One region of the Streptomyces sp. NPDC096040 genome, then DNA from elsewhere that is predicted to be linked to it. Evidence: riboswitches for the same ligand, from Rfam matches in the RefSeq annotation. Region 1 holds a riboswitch; the other holds the start of a gene.
What was found. A riboswitch is a leader RNA that binds a small molecule or an ion and turns the genes downstream of it on or off. The one in region 1 is predicted to bind ZMP and ZTP.
Positions count from the first base shown of each region.

Region 2: another riboswitch for ZMP and ZTP. It lies ahead of ABTY98_RS23660 (glycine hydroxymethyltransferase); the one in region 1 lies ahead of ABTY98_RS03050 (bifunctional 5,10-methylenetetrahydrofolate dehydrogenase/5,10-methenyltetrahydrofolate cyclohydrolase).

Region 1 is NZ_JBEOTA010000002.1:262,795-269,992, forward strand. Features, by position in the region: gene ABTY98_RS03015 (SDR family oxidoreductase) at 1-41, opposite strand, end outside; gene ABTY98_RS03020 (DUF4180 domain-containing protein) at 137-514, opposite strand; gene ABTY98_RS03025 (MBL fold metallo-hydrolase) at 572-1,201, opposite strand; gene ABTY98_RS03030 (S-(hydroxymethyl)mycothiol dehydrogenase) at 1,201-2,289, opposite strand; gene ABTY98_RS03035 (ABC transporter ATP-binding protein) at 2,494-4,272, shown strand; gene ABTY98_RS03040 (hypothetical protein) at 4,352-4,639, opposite strand; gene ABTY98_RS03045 (nuclear transport factor 2 family protein) at 4,812-5,177, shown strand; ZMP/ZTP riboswitch at 5,270-5,352, shown strand; gene ABTY98_RS03050 (bifunctional 5,10-methylenetetrahydrofolate dehydrogenase/5,10-methenyltetrahydrofolate cyclohydrolase) at 5,379-6,227, shown strand; partial or broken gene ABTY98_RS03055 (CU044_5270 family protein) at 6,228-6,545, opposite strand; partial or broken gene ABTY98_RS03060 (cbb3-type cytochrome c oxidase subunit I) at 6,562-6,838, shown strand; gene ABTY98_RS03065 (hypothetical protein) at 6,828-7,139, shown strand.
Region 2 is NZ_JBEOTA010000017.1:229-7,426, reverse strand. Features, by position in the region: gene pdxR (MocR-like pyridoxine biosynthesis transcription factor PdxR) at 1-1,189, shown strand, start outside; gene ABTY98_RS23670 (DMT family transporter) at 1,398-2,264, opposite strand; gene rocD (ornithine--oxo-acid transaminase) at 2,366-3,571, opposite strand; ZMP/ZTP riboswitch at 3,675-3,764, shown strand; gene ABTY98_RS23660 (glycine hydroxymethyltransferase) at 3,746-5,242, shown strand; gene trpS (tryptophan--tRNA ligase) at 5,386-6,399, shown strand; gene ABTY98_RS23650 (2'-5' RNA ligase family protein) at 6,577-7,155, shown strand.

The sequences.
Region 1 (7,198 bases):
CCCGCGACGAGCGCGACCCTTCCGTCTAGCGGTCCGGGCATGTCAGGCCTCCGATGCGTGATCTCTCGCTGTCTCCGTCGAGGATCGCGCGGAAGCCTGACATCTCCTGTCGCCTTTTCCTGGCGGATGCCGCACGTCACCCGGTGGGACGCAGCCGATCCTCCAGTTCGCGGTCGTCGGTCAGGAACCAGAGCTGACGGCCGCGGTTCGCCTCGTACACGAAGTCGCGCAACGCGGAACTGCCGGCGAGGTGCCGGGAGATGTCGCCGACGACGGCCAGCCGCAGCCGGTAGTTCGCGAACTTCTGCGCCACCGCGCCGGCGACCCCCGAGCGGAGCCGGAAGAACTCGTCCCCGACCCGTTCGGCCGGGACGGCGACCAGCTCCGCGTCCTGACCCATCGCGTCGCCGACGAGATCGAGCGCGGCGCTCTCACCGTCGAGCGCCGGCCCGTCGGGGGCACAGCGCAGGACGCGGGTGGTGTGCAGGGTCACGAGCGTGGCTGTGGAGGTCATGGGCGTGATGGTAGGGGCGCCCCGCGGTGGCGCGCCCCGGTTTTCCGGCCGACCGGGTCAGTGCCCTCGGGCGATCCATTCCTCCAGATGGGGCGCCTCCGCGCCGATGGTGGTCGAGTCGCCGTGTCCGGTCAGGACCTTCGTCTCCGGGGGGAGGGTGAGGAGCTTGTCCCGGATGGAGTCGACGATCGTCGGGAAGTGGGAGTACGACCGTCCGGTCGCGCCGGGGCCACCCTGGAAGAGGGTGTCCCCGGTGAACACCGTGGCCAGGCCGGGCTCGTAGAGGCAGACGGCGCCGGGCGCATGGCCGGGGGTGTGCAGCACGGTCAGGTCGGCGCCGGCCGCCTCGATGACCAGCCCGTCCGCCAGATGGTTGTCGGGATCGCGGTCGGGGTGGGTGAACCTCCACAGCGGCAGGTCGTCGGGGTGCAGCCAGATCTTGGCACCGGTGAGGTCCGCGAGGGCGGGCGCGGCGTCGATGTGATCGTTGTGGGCGTGGGTGCACACGATCGCCTTCAGCACGCGGTCCTCGACCGCCTCGGCGATGGCCCGGGCGTCGTGGGCGGCGTCGATGACGATCACCTCGCGTTCGTCCCCGATGATCCACACGTTGTTGTCGACGTCCCAGGTGCCGCCGTCGAGGGTGAACTGCCCGGAGGTGACGATGCGTTCGATGCGCGTGGTCATCACAGCACCACCACCGAACGCAGCACGTCACCCTGGTGCATCCGGTCGAACGCGTTCTCCACCTCGTCGAGTTGGATGGTCTCGGTGACGAAGGCGTCCAGGGGCAGCCGGCCCTGCAGATGCAGGTCGATCAGCATGGGGAAGTCCCGGGAGGGCAGGCAGTCGCCGTACCAGCTGGACTTGAGCGCGCCACCGCGGCCGAAGACGTCGAGGAGCGGCAGTTCGAGCTTCATCTCGGGGGTCGGCACGCCGACGAGAACGACCGTGCCCGCGAGGTCGCGGGCGTAGAAGGCCTGCCGGTAGGTCTCCGGGCGGCCGACCGCCTCGATCACGACGTCGGCACCGAAGCCGCCGGTCAGCTCGCGGATCGCCTCGACCGGGTCGCCCTCGCGCGAGTTGATCGTATGGGTGGCGCCCAGGGTGCGCGCCTTCTCCAGCTTCCGGTCGTCGATGTCGACGGCGATGATCTTCGCGGCGCCCGCAAGACGGGACCCGGCGACCGCCGCGTCACCTACCCCCCCGCAGCCGATCACGGCGACCGAGTCGCCCCGGCCGACACTGCCCGTGTTGATCGCGGCGCCGATGCCGGCCATCACCCCGCAGCCGAGCAGTCCGGCGACCGCAGGGGAGACGGCCGGATCGACCTTGGTGCACTGTCCGGCGGCGACCAGCGTCTTGTCGGCGAAGGCCCCGATACCGAGCGCCGGGGACAGTTCCTGTCCGGTCGAGGCGAGCGTCATCTTCTGCCGGGCGTTGTGTGTGTTGAAGCAGTACCAGGGACGGCCGCGCAGACAGGCCCGGCAGTTCCCGCACACCGCACGCCAGTTGAGGATCACGAAGTCCCCGGGCGCCAGGTCGGTGACCCCCTCGCCGACCGACTCCACCACACCGGCGGCCTCGTGGCCGAGCAGGAACGGGAACTCGTCGTTGATGCCGCCCTGTCTGTAGTGCAGGTCGGTGTGACAGACCCCGCAGGCCTGCACCTGTACGACGGCTTCGCCGGGCCCGGGGTCCGGCACCACGATCGTCTCGACCCGCACGGGCTCGTCCTTGCCCGGTGCGATCACGCCGCGTACTTCCTGCGCCATGGACCTGACCCCTTCGTCGCTCTGCTGACGTGCCTGTCTTCCGACCCTACGCGCGACCGATCGGTAACAGCACGGAGCACGTCGAGCCTTCCGGATCTTTCCGGCGTACGAACGGGTGCCGGTGGCCGACGGAGCCGTGCCCCCGGGACCGGGGCGGCCCGTCGTAGCCTTGGTGCGCCGCCCACCGCCCGGACGAGGAGCACCGTGACCACCGCAGAAGCAGTTTCACCGAGACGGACGAGGGACCGGACCGGTCCGTCCGCGTTCCGGCTGCTCCTCTCCTATGTACGGCCGCACCGCTGGGCCCTGGTGGCGGGTGCGGTGCTCTCGCTGGTGACGGGGGCGACCGGGCTGTTGCTGCCGCTGGTGGCGCGGGGGTTGATCGACGACCTGTCCCACGACCGTTCCATCACCGGGAAGCTGCTCGCGATGGCCGGTCTGGTGGTCACCAACACCGTGGTGGGCGCGCTGGGTTCGTATGTGCTGCGGCGAACCGCCGAGTCGGTGGTGCTCGGGGCACGGCGCACCCTGTCGTCGTACCTTCTGCGGCTGCGGATCACCGCCGTGGACCGCACCGAACCCGGTGATCTGATGGCGCGGATCACCTCGGACACCACCCTGTTGCGCGAGGTCACCACGGACTCGCTGGTCGCGCTCGGCACCGGCGGGCTCACCCTGGTCGCCACCGTGGTGATGATGGGCGTGGTCGACCCCGTGCTGCTGGGCGTAACGCTCGCGGTGATCGCCGGGGCCGGCATGGTGCTGGGCACGATCGTGCCGCGCATCAACCGGGCGAGCCGGCGGGCCCAGGACGCGGTCGGGGTGATGGGGGCCTCGCTGGAGCGGGTGCTGGGCGCGCTGCGTACCGTGAAGGCGTCGGGGGCCGAACCCCGCGAGGAACGTGCGCTGCACGAGGCCGCCGAGGAGTCCTGGCGGCAGAGCGTGCGGGCCGCCAAGTGGTCGGCCGCGGCGGGCAACACGGCGGGGCTGGCGATGCAGCTGGCGTTCATCACGGTCCTGGCGGTGGGCGGGGCGCGGGTGGCGACCGGCGCCATCGGCATCGGCACGCTGGTGGCGTTCCTGCTCTACGTCTTCTATCTGATGTCACCGATCCAGCAGGTCGTCGGCGCGGTCACCCAGTACCAGACCGGCGCCGGCGCGCTCGCCCGGATCCAGGAGGCGCTGCGGCTGCCGGCCGAACCCCCGTCCGAGCCGGCCGAGTTGCCGTCCGCCGGCGCCGAACCGGCCTCCGTCACCTTCACCGACGTACGTTTCCGCTACGCCGACGACCTGCCGTACGTCCACCACGGGGTCAGCTTCGCGATACCCGCGCGGGGCATGACGGCGTTCGTCGGCCCGTCCGGCGCCGGCAAGACCACCGTCTTCTCGCTGATCGAACGGTTCTACGACCCGGAGTCCGGCACCATCACCCTCGACGGCCGCCCTCTCACCGACTGGGAACTGGCACCGCTGCGTTCGGCCATCGGGTACGTCGAGCAGGACGCGCCCGTGCTGTCGGGGTCGCTGAGGGACAATCTGCTCCTCGGCAATCCCGAGGCGGACGAGGACGCGGTGACGCGGGTGCTGAAGACGACCCGGCTCGACGGTCTCATCGCGCGGCTGCCGCAGGGCCTGGAGACGCTGGTCGGGCACCGCGGGACCAAGCTGTCCGGCGGGGAGCGGCAACGGGTCGCGATCGCACGGGCGTTGCTGCGCCGGCCGCGGCTGCTGCTCCTGGACGAGGCGACCTCGCAGCTTGACGCGGTCAACGAGGCGGCTCTCAGGGACACGGTCGCCGACGTGGCACGGTCGACGACGGTGCTGGTCGTCGCACACCGGCTGTCCACGGTGACGATGGCCGACCGGATCGTGGTGATGGACGCGGGCCGGGTCCGCGCGGTGGGCACGCACCGGGAGCTGGTGGCGGCGGACCCGCTGTACACGGAACTGGCGGCGACACAGTTCCTGGCCTCCGAGCACTGAGCCCGCAGTAGGCCACTACGTACCGAGTACGACGAAGGGCCGCCCCCTTCCGGGACGGCCCTCGGGGTGTGGCCGGGGGTCAGTGCGCGATGCCCGGCACCAGTCCCATGGCGGGTGCGGCCAGGTCGGTGATCTGGTGCAGTTCGCCCAGCTTGTGGAGTCCCTGCAGCTGCTCCGAGACCTTGGGGATCTCGTCCTTGTACTCCGCCGGAATGTCACTGCGGGAGAGCGAGTCGAGGACGCCGAGCGCGGTGAGCTTCCCGGGGTCCTGCGCGCTCGCGTCGGCCGCGCTCGCCAGCGGGGCGGCGAGGCCGGTGACCCCGACGGCGAGGCCGACGGCGGCGACGATACGTCGTGTTGAGATCATGTCCTCAGCAACGGCCCGGGCGCGGGCCCGGACACGGGCAGCCGCTCCCCCTCACCCGTCAGGCGGAGCGCCCGGCCTGCACTTGCCGAGCCCCGTGGGGCGGAGGACGCTCGAAGGTGGGGCTCTCGCGGCCCGCCCCGCATCAGGTCGCGGGCTCCGACAGGAGGTCACCATGGGCACCGCCACAGGCTCCACGTTCGACACCGAGACGCTGCGCCGGGCCATAGAGGGCAACACCGGGAACAACCTGCTGTCGCTCTACGCGGACGACGCGGAGATCCGTATCGTCGACCGCAACGCCCAGCCCAGTCATCCCAAGGTCCTGCACGGCCGCAAGGACATAGCCGCGATGCTGGACGACGTCTACACCCGCGACATGACGCACAAGCTGGACCAGTGCATCGTGCAGGGCGACCGGGCCGCCTACAGCGAGTCCTGCGAGTACGCGGACGGCGTCCGGGTGCTCGCCGAGTCGATGATCACGCTGCGCGACGGCAAGATCGCCGAGCAGATCATGATCCAGGCATGGGACGAGTAGTCGGAAGGACGGCGAGGGTCCAGGTCGGCGGCCGGCTGACCCGGACCTTCTCGGTACGGGCGGGACTGACGCCGAGCGCCTCGGTTACGCTGGGCGTGGGCCGTGACTGGCGCTGAGGTGGAGCACCACCGGGGAGCGGTCCGCACTGTCGATGCCGTGCGCCTGGGCGATCAAGGTCGAGCCAGCTCAGGAGTATGCCGCATGACCCATGCCCGTCTCATGAACGGAACCGCCGTCGCCCGCCGGATCGTCGAGCAGACCGCACAGCGGGCCGCCGGCCTCGCCGCACGCACCGGCACCACGCCGTGCCTGGCGACCGTACTGGTCGGCGAGGACCCCGCCTCGGTCACCTACGTCCGGATGAAGCAGAACCGCAGCCGCAAGGCCGGCATCGCCTCCCGGCACGTGGCCCTGCCCGCCACCACGACCACCGAGGAACTCGTGGGCACATTGCGGGAGTTGTCGGCCGACCCCGCGGTGCACGGCATCCTGCTCCAGCACCCGGTCGGCGAACACGTCGACGAGCGGGCCGCGTTCGAGGCGATCGCCCCGGAGAAGGACGTGGACGGCGTGACCTTCGCGTCGTTCGCGACGATGAGCTTCGGACTGCCGGGCTTCGTCTCCTGCACGCCCGGCGGCATCCTGCGGCTCCTCGACGCGTACGACGTCGACCCGGCCGGGAAGCGGGCGGTGGTCGTCGGCCGCAGCGCGATCCTGGGCAAGCCGGCCGGCATGCTGCTGCTCGCCCGGGACGCCACGGTCACCTACTGCCACTCCCGCACCGCCGACCTCTCGGCGGCCGTCCGCGAGGCCGACATCGTGGTCGCCGCGGTCGGCCGGCCCCGGCTGATCCGGGGGCAGGACATCAAGCCGGGGGCAGTCGTGCTCGACGCGGGCTACAACGAGGGCAACGTCGGTGACGTCGACTTCGACTCGGCCGTGGAGCGGGCCTCGCTGATCACGCCGGTGCCGGGCGGTGTCGGTCCGATGACCATCGCCGTGCTGCTGGAGCAGACGGTGACCGCGGCGGCCCGGCAGCTCGGGGTGTGATCAGCGCAGCCAGGCGCTGTACTCCATGACGTCACCGGCCTTCACGCCGTACTCGGGATCGTCCCGGGTGACCGTGGTCTCCAGGCCGAGTACGGCACCGGTGGCCGGGTCCAGGATCAGCATCCGCCGGCCGCCGGTGCCGTCGTCGTGGACGTACGCCTGCCCGGTACGGCCCAGCCGGTCGGTGACCTGGCCGACCGGGCGCAACCCCTCGGCGTCGGCGAGAAGCGCGGCCAGCGCCGCCGACTCCCGTGCCCCCAGCGTCCAGTTGTCCAGCAACTCCTCGGTGGTGTCGAGGAGTTCGGACGTGGTGAGGGTGTCGCGGTGGTCCACGGTGCGCACCCCGGGCGCCGGCGCCGATATGTGGATCATGGGCCTGGCCTTCTCCGGCTTCGGCACGATCCTGGGCGCGGTCAACTTCATCACCACGATCATCTGTATGCGAGCGCCGGGCATGACCATGTTCCGGATGCCGATCCTCGTCTGGAACGTCCTGCTCACCTCGGTGCTCGTGCTGCTCGCCTTCCCCGGTCCTGGCGGCGGCCCTGTTCGCGCTGGAGGCGGACCGCAAGTTCGGCGCACACGTCTTCGACGCGGCCAATGGCGGAGCGCCAGATCGAGGGGCATCTGCTGCTGGCCGCCGCCCGGGCGGAGGGCCGTGCCGCGGGGGCCCGGGCGGCGGATCGGTTGGGTTGGCTGATAGATAGCCAACGGGACGATATCGAACGGCAGTTGGAGTCCGAGTATGTGGAACTCGCCCGAATGTCGTGGCGCCGTACGGCGGAGAGGGGCGAGGAGTTGAGGCGGGAGTACGAGACCAGATACCGGTCCTTGCGCCAACGGCTTCTGGCCTGCTCCGTACTGGCCTGCGCGTTCCTCACCGCAACGGCGTTTCTGACACTGGCGATGTGAGCGCCCCTTCAGGGGCGCGGGGCTGTATTGGATATGCGGCTGCCGCCGCGCGGGCGCGA
Region 2 (7,198 bases), on a different contig from region 1:
CGGCACCCGGGTCGCGGCCAGGGAGCCGGCGATGCCGCCGGGCCGGCGAAAGGCCACGGCGACCGCCGGTACGACCGCCGAGCGCCCCGCCTACGACCTGCGCGCCGGCCGGCCCGACCTCTCCGCCTTCCCACGCACCGAGTGGCTCAGGGCGGCCCGCCGCGCCCTCACCACCGCACCCAACGAGGCCTTCGGCTACGGCGATCCACGCGGCCGCGTCGAACTGCGCACCGCGCTCGCCACCTACCTCGCCCGCGCCCGGGGGGTGCGCGCCGACCCCGAACGGATCGTGATCTGCGCCGGGTTCGCGCACGGTCTGAGCCTGCTCGGCCGGCTGCTGCGGGCCCGCGGGGCGGACACGGTCGCCGTGGAGTCGTACGGCCTCGACGAGCACTGGCGGCTGCTGACGACGGCCGGACTCCGCACCTGCCCGCTGCCCTTCGACGAACTCGGCACGGACACCAGGGAGTTGGGGCAGGGTCCGGCCGCGGTGCTGCTGACCCCCTCGCACCAGTTCCCGATGGGCGCGCCGCTGCACCACGACCGGCGGGCGGCCGTCGTGGACTGGGCGCGACGCACCGGCGGCATGGTCCTGGAGGACGACTACGACGGCGAGTTCCGCTACGACCGCCGTCCCGTCGGCGCCCTCCAGGGCCTCGCCCCCGACGAGGTGGTCTACCTGGGCACGGCCAGCAAGTCCCTGGCGCCCGGCCTGCGGCTGGCATGGATGGTGCTGTCGCCGGGCGTTGCCCGGGAGGTGACGGCGGTCAAGGGTGACGTGGACACCTGCGGTGCGCCGGACCAGCTGACCCTCGCCGAGTTCATCACCTCCGGCGCCTACGACCGTCACGTCCGCGCGTCCCGCTCCCGCTACCGGCGCCGCCGGGACGCCCTGGTCGCGGCCTTGGCCGAGCGCGCCCCCGCGATCCGGGTCACCGGCATCGCGGCCGGTCTGCACGTGGTGCTGCGGCTCCCGCCCGGCACCCAGCGCCGGGTGATCAGGGCCGCCGCCGCCCACGGCCTCGCCCTCGACGGCCTCACCCCGCGCCACCGCCACCCCGACGCGGCCACCGCACCGCCGGACGCCCTCGTCCTCGGCTACGGCACCCCCGCCGACCACGCCTGGTCGGGGGCGCTGGACATCCTGTGCACGGTGCTGTCGGACCCGGCCGTGATCGGCGTCGAATGACTTCAGACCGTGTCCGCCGCAACCCCCGGCACGATGACACCCCGAGTTCAACGCCCGGCAACGCGCGGAGAGGTGTCCGCCAAGAGGAGCTCCACCTGGCAGTTCTCGATCCGCCCCGCCGGTCGCCGACCTGTGCGGCACCGACGAACAGCGCCGGGACGAGACCGTCGGCGTCGTCCTGAAGGGCAGGTCCCGCCTCGGGACGGGATCACGGCCGCGCTGGACCGACCGGCTCGGGCGCCCTGGGGCCCGCTTCATCCTGTGCCCCGGGCGCCTCCCCGAACCGGGCCAGTGCCAGCGCCCCCGCGACGGCCACGGTGAAACCGAGCACCCCGAGCCAGGCGAGCCCCTCGCGGGTACGGTCCCCGAGCCACACCACCCCGATGGCCGCCGGGCCGATCGTCTCGCCGATGACCATGCCCGCCGTCGCCGTGGTCACCGAGCCGCGCTGGAGCGCCGAGGTCAGCAGCAGAAAGGCGCCACCGCCCCCGACCAGCAGTGCGTAGGTCGCGGGGTTGGTGAGGAGTCCGGCCGGCCACAGGGTGTCGATGAGCCGCACCGACACCTCCACCACCCCGAACCCGAACCCCGCCCCCAGGCCCAGCAGCAGCGCCCGCCACCGCCCCGACAGCCGCCCGCCGACGAGCCCGAGCAGCAGCACGCCCACCGCGGTCGCGAGCATGGCGTACTTGAGCGCGTCGGACCCGGCCCGGTCGCCCTCCGGCCCGGACGCCAGCCCCAGCATCGCGAGCCCCGCGCACACCACCCCGACCGCACCCCACTCCAGCCCGCTCAGCCGTACCCGCAGCAGCCGCGCCGCGACCACCGCGGTCACCGCGAGGCTCGACGCCAGGGCCGCGCCCACCGCGTAGATGGGGATCGACCGCAGGGCCAGGATCTGGAACACGAAGCCGAGGCCGTCGAGCCCGAGCCCGACGATGTACCGCCACTGCCGCACGGCCCGGAGCAGCAGCGCCGCCTCCCCGCCCGTGCCGTCACCGGCCGCCCGCGCGGCCACCGCCTGCAGGACCGTCGCCGTACCGAAGCAGATCGCGGCCGCGAGGGCACACACCATTCCAAAGAGCACAGAGGGACTGTAGGTGAAGCCGCACTCATGCCGGCGCCGGACCTCCGGCCGGTCGCCTGTCCGGGGAGCGGGCTCCTGGTCGCACCCCTTCAGGCGCTCAGGACCCCCCACAACTGCTCAACTCCCCATTCCAGATCCTCCTCCTCGATCACCAACGGCGGAGCGATCCGCACCGTCGCCCGATGTGTGTCCTGCGCCAGCACCCCCCGCTCCATCAACCGTTCCGCCACCGCCCGCCCCGACCCCACCCCCGGATCGATGTCCACCCCCGCCCAGAGCCCCCGACCCCGCACCGCCGTCACCCGCCCGCTCCCGGTGAACTCCGAGAGCCGCCGATGCAGCACCTCCCCCAACTCGGCCGCCCGCTCCTGGAACTCCCCGGTCCGCAGCATCGCGATCACCTCCAGCGCCACCGCACAGGCCAGCGGATTCCCGCCGAAGGTGGACCCGTGCTCCCCGGGCCGGAAAACCCCCAGCACCTCGGCCCGTGCCACCACCGCCGACACCGGCAGCACCCCGCCCCCCAGCGCCTTCCCGAGGACGTACACATCCGGTACGACCCCCTCGTGCTCGCACGCGAAGGTCCGCCCGGTCCGCCCGAGCCCCGACTGGATCTCGTCCGCGATGAACAGCACATCCCGCTCGCGCGTCAGCTCCCGCACCCCCGCCAGATAACCCTCCGGCGGCACGATCACCCCGGCCTCGCCCTGGATCGGCTCCAGCAGCACCGCCACCGTGTTCTCGGTCAACGCGCCCCGCATCGCGGTCAGGTCGCCGTACGGCACGATCTCGAAACCGGGCGTGTACGGCCCGAAGTCCGCCCGCGCCTCCGCATCGGTCGAGAAGCTGATCACCGTCGTCGTACGGCCGTGGAAGTTACCGCCGGCGACCACCACCTTCGCCATCTCCGCCGGCACCCCCTTCACCCGGTACCCCCACTTCCGGGCGGTCTTCACGGCGGTCTCCACCGCCTCCACCCCCGTGTTCATCGGCAGCACCATCTCCATTCCGCACAGCTCCGCCAGCTCCGTGCAGAACGCGGCGAACCGGTCGTGGTGGAAGGCGCGTGACGTCAGCGTCACCCGTTCCAGCTGCGCCTTCGCCGCCGCGACCAGACGGGGGTGGCCGTGCCCGAAGTTGAGCGCCGAGTAGCCGGCCAGGAAGTCCAGGTACCGGCGGCCCTCGACGTCCGTCATCCAGGCCCCGTCGGCCGTGGCGATCACCACCGGCAGCGGGTGGTAGTTGTGCGCGCTGTACGTGTCGGCGGTGGCGATGAGGGCTTCCGTAGTGGTCACGGGGACTCCAGAGAACGCGGCGGGGTGCCCCCTTTACTACCCTCTGCCCCCGCCCGACCGGTGGACGTCAGGGCCCTCGGATCCGGCGTGCCGGGTAGGGTGACCAGCGGGCCGTGACTGGCGCGCTGGGATGGGACCGACCATCGGGGAGCGGCCCGTGCTGGATCGAGTGCCGTGCGCCTGGGCCGAACCGTGAATGCCGAACGCCATGTCCGGAGGTCCCGAATGTCCGAGCCCCTCTCCACCGAGTCCACCGCGTACCGCGCAGCCCTCGATGTGATCCGCGCGGTCGAGCCGCGGGTCGCCGACGCCATCGGCCAGGAGGTCGCCGACCAGCGCGAGATGCTCAAGCTGATCGCCTCCGAGAACTATGCCTCCCCGGCGACCCTGCTTGCGATGGGCAACTGGTTCAGCGACAAGTACGCCGAGGGCACGGTCGGCCGCCGCTTCTACGCCGGCTGCCGCAATGTCGACACCGTCGAGGCGCTCGCCGCCGAGCACGCCAAGGCGCTCTTCGGTGCCCGGCACGCCTACGTCCAGCCGCACTCCGGCATCGACGCCAACCTCGTCGCCTTCTGGGCCGTACTCGCCGACCGCGTCGAGGTCCCCTTCCTTCAGAAGGCGGGCGCCCGCCAGGTCAACGACCTCTCCGAGGCCGACTGGGCCGAGCTGCGGCAGGCCTTCGGCAACCAGCGGATGCTCGGCATGTCCCTGGACGCGGGCGGCCACCTCACCCACGGGTTCCGTCCGAACATCTCCGGCAAGATGTTCGACCAGCGCTCCTACGGCACGGACCCGGCGACCGGCCTGATCGACTACGACGCGCTGCGCGCCCAGGCCCGTGACTTCAAGCCGCTGATCATCGTCGCCGGCTACTCCGCCTACCCCCGTCTGGTGAACTTCCGGATCATGCGCGAGATCGCCGACGAGGTCGGCGCGACCCTGATGGTCGACATGGCGCACTTCGCGGGCCTGGTCGCCGGCAAGGTCCTGACCGGCGACTTCGACCCGGTCCCGCACGCCCAGATCGTGACGACCACCACCCACAAGTCGCTGCGCGGCCCGCGCGGCGGCATGGTCCTGTGCGACGACTCCCTCAAGGACCAGGTCGACCGCGGCTGCCCGATGGTCCTCGGCGGCCCCCTCCCGCACGTCATGGCCGCCAAGGCCGTCGCCCTGGCCGAGGCCCGGCAGCCCTCCTTCCAGGACTACGCCCAGCGGATCGTCGACAACTCCCGCGCGGTGGCCGAGGGCCTCATGCGCCGGGGCGCCACGCTCGTGACCGGCGGCACGGACAACCACCTCAACCTGATCGACGTCGAGACGTCCTACGGCCTCACGGGACGCCAGGCCGAGTCGGCCCTCCTCGACTCCGGCATCGTCACCAACCGGAACGCGATCCCGGCAGACCCGAACGGCGCCTGGTACACCTCCGGCATCCGCATCGGCACCCCCGCGCTGACCACGCGCGGCCTGGGCACGGCGGAGATGGACGAGGTGGCTGGCCTGATCGACCGCGTCCTGACGACGACGGAACCGGGCACGACGAAGTCGGGCGCGCCCAGCAAGGCCGCCCATGTCCTGGACGAGAAGGTGTCCCAGGAGATCGCCCAGCGGGCGACGGACCTGGTGGCGGGCTTCCCGCTGTATCCGGAGATCGACCTGGGCTGACCCCCCGGTCAGGGACAGCGCCCCCGCAGGGGCGCGGGGCTGGTTCCGATATGCGGCTACCGCCGCGTGGGCGCGACCAGCCCCGACGATCCCCGGTTCCCCGCGCACCGAAACCACCCGAGCTCTCTGAGACAATGGTGAACATGGCCTCAGATCGACCCCGCGTGCTGTCCGGCATCCAGCCCACCGCCGGCTCGTTCCACCTCGGCAACTACCTCGGCGCCGTCCGCCAGTGGGTTGCCCTCCAGGAGTCCCACGACGCCTTCTACATGGTCGTCGACCTGCACGCGATCACGATCCCGCAGGACCCCGCCGACCTGCGCGCCAACACCCGCCTCGCCGCGGCGCAGCTGCTCGCCGCCGGCCTGGACCCGGACCGCTGCACCCTCTTCGTGCAGAGCCACGTCCCGGAGCACGCCCAGCTCGCCTGGGTCATGAACTGCCTCACCGGCTTCGGCGAGGCCAGCCGGATGACCCAGTTCAAGGACAAGGCGGCGAAGCAGGGTGCGGACCGCGCGAGCGTCGGCCTGTTCACGTACCCGATCCTCCAGGTCGCCGACATCCTGCTCTACCAGGCCCACGAGGTGCCCGTCGGCGAGGACCAGCGCCAGCACGTCGAGCTCACCCGCGACCTCGCCGAGCGCTTCAACGCCCGCTTCGGCGAGACCTTCACCATCCCGAAGCCGTACATCCTCAAGGAGACGGCGAAGATCTACGACCTCCAGGACCCGGCGATCAAGATGAGCAAGTCGGCGTCCACGCCGAAGGGCCTCATCAACCTCCTCGACGAGCCGAAGGCGACGGCGAAGAAGGTCAAGAGCGCGGTCACCGACACCGACACGGTCATCCGCTACGACGTGGCGAACAAGCCGGGCGTCAGCAACCTCCTCACCATCTACTCCACCCTCACCGGCAAGTCGGTCGCCGAGCTGGAGCAGGAGTACGAGGACAAGATGTACGGCGCGCTCAAGACGGACCTCGCCGACATCATGGTCGACTTCGTGACCCCGTTCCGGGAGCGCACCCAGCAGTACCTGGACGACTCGGAGACGCTCGACTCGATCCTCGCCAAGGGCGCGGAGAAAGCCCGCGCCGTCGCCGCGGAGACGCTGGCCCAGGCCTACGACAGGGTGGGCTTCCTGCCCGCCAAGCACTGAGCGGAGCGCCGGGGGCGCTCAAGGCGCCCCGGGGAGCGCACGGGAGCGCTGCACATCACTTCGGCCACGGCTGCCCGGAAGGCGGCCGTGGCCGTACAGTCGATAGCCGGACGGCCGGGTATGAACCCGACACGTGTCCGACCACCACGACCGACCACCACGACGACAGGAGATGACGTGGGGACCGTAACGATCGGCGTGTCGATCGCGGTCCCGGAGCCTCATGGCAGCCTGCTCCAGGAGCGGCGCACGGGCTTCGGCGACGCCGCGGCCCACGGCATCCCCACCCACGTCACCCTGCTGCCGCCCACGGAGATCACCGACGGCCAGTTGGCTGCCGTTCAGGCACACCTCAGCGAGGTCGCCGCGGTGGGCCGGCCTTTCCCGATGCGGCTGTGCGGTACGGGCACGTTCCGGCCCCTGTCGCCGGTCGTCTACGTCCGGGTGGTCCAGGGGGCGGACGACTGCGCCTGGCTCCAGCAGCGGATCCGGGCCGCGTCCGGGCCGCTGGACCGCGAGCTGCAGTTCCCGTACCACCCGCATGTGACGGTCGCTCATGGGATCGACGAGGCGGCGATGGACCGGGCGTTCGCCGAGCTGGCGGGCTATGAGGCCGAGTGGTCCTGCATGGGGTTCGCGCTCTACGAGCAGGGTCGCGACGGCGTGTGGCGGAAGCTGCACGAGTACCCGTTCGGAGGCTCCGTCGTGCCGCCTCAGGTGGGGCACGTGGAGCGCGGGACCATCGCGAGTCGGTAGCCGGACAAGACCCAGTGCCGCGACAGGCAACGTTCGCCCCGTC